One region of the Actinomadura gamaensis genome, then DNA from elsewhere that is predicted to be linked to it. Evidence: riboswitches for the same ligand, from Rfam matches in the RefSeq annotation. Region 1 holds a riboswitch; the other holds the start of a gene.
What was found. A riboswitch is a leader RNA that binds a small molecule or an ion and turns the genes downstream of it on or off. The one in region 1 is predicted to bind thiamine pyrophosphate.

Region 2: it holds a riboswitch for thiamine pyrophosphate, as region 1 does, so the genes downstream of both, thiC (phosphomethylpyrimidine synthase ThiC) here and ACFPCY_RS14690 (purine-cytosine permease family protein) in region 1, are expected to answer to the same signal.

What each region holds. Positions count from the first base shown of each region.
Region 1 covers NZ_JBHSIT010000004.1:125,784-127,975, forward strand. The annotation lists gene ACFPCY_RS14690 (purine-cytosine permease family protein) at 1-874, opposite strand, end outside; TPP riboswitch at 864-981, opposite strand; gene ACFPCY_RS14695 (rhodanese-like domain-containing protein) at 1,043-1,378, opposite strand; gene ACFPCY_RS14700 (SSI family serine proteinase inhibitor) at 1,629-2,075, shown strand.
Region 2 covers NZ_JBHSIT010000002.1:493,847-496,038, forward strand. The annotation lists gene thiC (phosphomethylpyrimidine synthase ThiC) at 1-1,079, opposite strand, end outside; TPP riboswitch at 1,075-1,188, opposite strand; gene ACFPCY_RS08120 (CDP-alcohol phosphatidyltransferase family protein) at 1,422-2,150, shown strand.

The sequences.
Region 1 (2,192 bases):
CCTCCCGGACGACGAAGATCGCGAAGATGAGGGCGCCCAGGGTGACGTGCAGGAACGGGTCGTAGATCCGGGACGCGTCGCCCGCCACGAGGGCCAGCGCGAACAGGCCCAGCACGTAGGCGACGATCTGCGTGATCGAGTAGCCGACCGCGGCGGCGCCGAAGGCGGCCCGCCGGGTCCGGGAGTGGCGGGTGTAGTCGGCGGCGACCGGGACCCACGAGATGGACACCGCCAGCGCCGCGTCCGCGCCGAGCCAGAAGCCGTTCCAGGAGCCCTTGTTCAGGTCGGGCAGCGGCTCGCGCAGGAGCTGGACGTAGAAGTAGACCAGCGCGACGCAGACCGCGATCGTCACGTAGCGGCGGAGCAGCCGGACGGAGCCGAGCGGCCAGATCGTCAGGACGGTCGTGATCACTCCGGCGGCGATCACGTAGGCCCACCGCGGGACGCCGTCCCAGAGGGCGCGGGCCGCGCCGGCGATGGTGATCAGTTCGAAGGTGCCCCAGCCGATCAGCTGCGCGATGTTCAGCACGGTCGGCAGGTAGGACGGGCGGGCCCCGAACAGGCCGCGGAGCAGCACCATCGCGGGCTGGCCGGTGCGCGCGCCGGGGACGGCGGCCAGGCCCAGCATCAGGCCGCCGATCACCGTTCCGACGATCATCGCGGTGATGCCCGCCATGATCGAGATCGTCGGCGTGCCGTCCTCGGTGGGGGCGAGGACGGTGTACGCGCCGGAGAACGCGAGGAGGCTGACGCCGAGGTTGGCCCAGAAGGCCGACTGGTCCCAGAAGCCCAGCACCCTGGGCGCGGGCTGGTCGAGGGTGTACGGGGCCTCGTCGCGCGGCGCGCCGACGGACTCCTGCTGCACAGCGGACACTGCACGCTCCCTACGCCGGCATTATCCGGACAGGTTCATGCGGTCGGCGGCGCCGCTGGTATGCCGCCCTCTCAGCCCGGTCGGCCCGAGCTCCCGCGGTGTTCCGTTAAGACGGGCAAATCGTACATCGAACGTTCCAGGGTGCGGAACGCCCACGGGCCCGCGCTCTCAGGCGACGTGCGGCGGCGCGTCGGTGTGCCCGTCCAGCGGACGTCCCGCCTCCGCCCAGCGCTTCATCCCGCCGTCCACGTTCCTGGCGGACCACCCCGCCTGGTTGAGCGCCACCGTGACCTGCGCCGACCGCATCCCGGACCGGCACACGACCAGGATCTCCCTGTCCCGGGGGATCTCGGCGGCGCGGTCGCTCAGCTCGCCCATCGGGATGTGCACCGCTTCCGGCGCGTGCCCGGCGTCCCATTCGTACTGCTCGCGGACGTCCAGCAGGTACGCGCCGTCCGGCACCTCCGCGGCGTCCACGGCAGGGACGTCGTCCCCGAAGTACATCCGAACCTCCTTGGAAGCCCCCGCCGCCCGGACGGGAACCTTCGAAACCACAGATCGGAGCGCGAATCACGCGCGCTCCGGGCCGTCCTCGGCACGCCGATCAGCCCACGACAGCAGTCTCACACACGCGAACTCCCCGTCACCGCCCGGGCGGCGGCTCCCTCCGCGAGAAGACCGAACGCCACAGCTCATCTGGGATGAGTGGAACCGTCCGGACTCCTCCCACGTCGAATCCTCTATGCGGTATCGGATGCTCCTTTTCACCCCGGCCGCCCTGGCCCTGGTGTTCTCGGCCGCCGCCTGCGGCTCCGAGCACGCCGGGTCGGGGTCGTCGGCGCCCCCGCCGAAGGACACGGTCGCGCCCAGCGCGTCCTCCGCGAACCACCTGACCGTCAGCTACCGCGCCTCGGCTCAGGCCCCCGCGAAGACCTGGACGCTGACCTGCGATCCGACCGGCGGCGACCATCCCAAGGCGGCCCAGGCCTGCGCGTCCCTGGCCAAGACCCCGGACGCGTTCAAGCCCGTCCCGCCCGACATGATGTGCACCAAGATCTACGGCGGCCCGGAGATCGCCACGGTCAAGGGCACCTGGCACGGCCGGCCCGTCGACACCGAGTTCACCCGGGTGGACGGCTGCCAGCTGGCCCGCTGGCACAAGGTCGCGCCGCTCTTCGGCGACGTCCCGCCCGTCCGCTGACGCGACGACCGGAAAGCTCCGCACACCCACCGGCCCGGGCGCGCCTCACCCCGCCGCCGCGCCCCGCCCAGCCCTGCGCCCCGCCCAGCCCTGCGACACGTCCGCCCCTGCGACGCG
Region 2 (2,192 bases), on a different contig from region 1:
TGCGTGCGCAGCTCGGCGAACTGGGCCTCGTCGTTGGCGTCGTGGATCGAGCCGGGGCGCAGGCCGTCGCCGAGCGACCAGGTGACGTCGTAGGCGGCGAAGATCTCGCACAGCTCCCGGAAGTGCGTGTAGAGGAAGTTCTCCTTGTGGTGGGCCAGGCACCACGCCGCCATGATCGACCCGCCGCGGGAGACGATCCCGGTCTTGCGGCGGGCCGTCAGCGGGACGTGGGACAGCAGCACGCCCGCGTGCACCGTCATGTAGTCCACGCCCTGCTCGGCCTGCTCGATCACGGTGTCCCGGAAGATCTCGAACGTGAGGTCCGCCGGGTTCCCGCCGACCTTCTCGACCGCCTGGTACAGCGGGACGGTCCCGACCGGCACCGGCGAGTTGCGCAGGATCCACTCGCGGGTGGTGTGGATGTCCCGCCCGGTGGACAGGTCCATGATCGTGTCGGCGCCCCAGCGGGTCGCCCAGGTCATCTTCTCCACCTCGTCCTCGATGGACGAGGCGACCGCCGAGTTCCCGATGTTGGCGTTCACCTTCACCAGGAAGTTCCTGCCGATCACCATCGGCTCGATCTCGGGATGGTTGACGTTGGCGGGCAGCACGGCCCGGCCCGCCGCCAGCTCCGCCCGGACGAACTCCGGCTCGACGCCCTCGCGCAGCGCCGCGAACTCCATCTCCGGCGTGATCTCCCCGCGCCGCGCGGAGGCGCGCTGCGTCACGCCGCCCCCCTTCCCGCCGGACCGGGCGCGGCGCGGCGGGCGGGACGGGAAGTCCGCCGCCTCCCGCAGCGGATCGCCGGACCGGCGGCCGTCGTCCTCCGGCCGGACGGTCCGTCCCTCGTACTCCTCGGTGTCGCCCCGCTCGGCGATCCAGGCGGCGCGCAGCGCGGGAAGCCCCCGCCGCACGTCGGTCTCGAACGCCGGGTCGGTGTACGGGCCGGAGGTGTCGTACAGCACCACCCGGTCCCCGGTGGTCAGGGCCACCTCCCGCATCGGCACCCGCAGGTCCGGACGGGATCCCTGCAGGTAGGTCTTGTGGGCGTGCGTGACTGCGGACGTGTTGTCGCTCATGACGACTCGATCTCTCCCTACGCCGGCATTACCCGGTCAGGTTCCAGCGGTCGGCGGCCGTCCCAGCCGCGATCTCAGCCCGGTTCGCCGGGCCCCCGCGATCTGTCTCGGGCCGACCGTAACCCGGCCCACCCCCGTTGCCGCAACCCCGGTCCACGGTGTACTGACGGAACAGTGACGTCGCCGATGGGATGATCTCCGTCACCCCGGCGGCGTCCGCGCAGGCCGCGCCGCCCGCCTGCGGCGTCCCCGCGGGCGCCCGGCGGCCGGACGCCCGCGGGGGCTTTCGCATCCTTACCGATAGGGTCAGGATCATTGGGGGACAGGGAGGCGAGCACGTCGGTGGATGCTGAGACCGGAACGGGACCGGTGACCGGCCGGATCTGGACGGTGCCGAACCTGCTGAGCTTCGCGCGGCTGCTGGGCGTGCCCCTGTTCCTGTGGCTGGTGCTGTCCGGCCGGGACTGGTGGGCGCTCGGCGTGCTGGTGTTCGCCGGCCTGTCGGACTGGCTCGACGGCAAGCTGGCCCGCGCCCTGAACCAGACGAGCCGGCTCGGCACGGTGCTCGACCCGGCCGCCGACCGGCTCTACATCCTCGCGACGCTCGTCGGGCTGACCGCCCGGGACGTGATCCCGCTGTGGCTGGTGATCGTGCTGGTCGCCCGCGAGGTCGCGATCACCCCGATCGTCCCGATCATGCGGCGCCTCGGGTACGGCGGCACCCTGCCCGTCCACTTCGTCGGCAAGGCGGGCACGATGTGCCTGCTGTACGCCTTCCCGCTGCTGCTCGTCGGCGACCACCACGGCTGGTGGGCCACCGGCGCCCGCGTCGCCGGCTGGGCCTTCGCGATCTGGGGCGTCGCCCTCTACTGGTGGGCCGCCGCCCTCTACTGGACCCAGACGGTCCAGCTCGTCCGGGCGGACCGCGCCACCCACCCCGCCACCCCGCCGGAGACCCCGTCCGTCCGGGCGCCGGCCCCGGACCGGGCCCCGGCCTCGGACCGGGCCCCGGACCCGGCCACCGACCACGACCCGGCCGGCGACCAGAAGGGAGCCGAGACCCACCGGTGACCTCGACCCCCGGATGCCGTCGGTTCTACCCCTGAGGAGAAC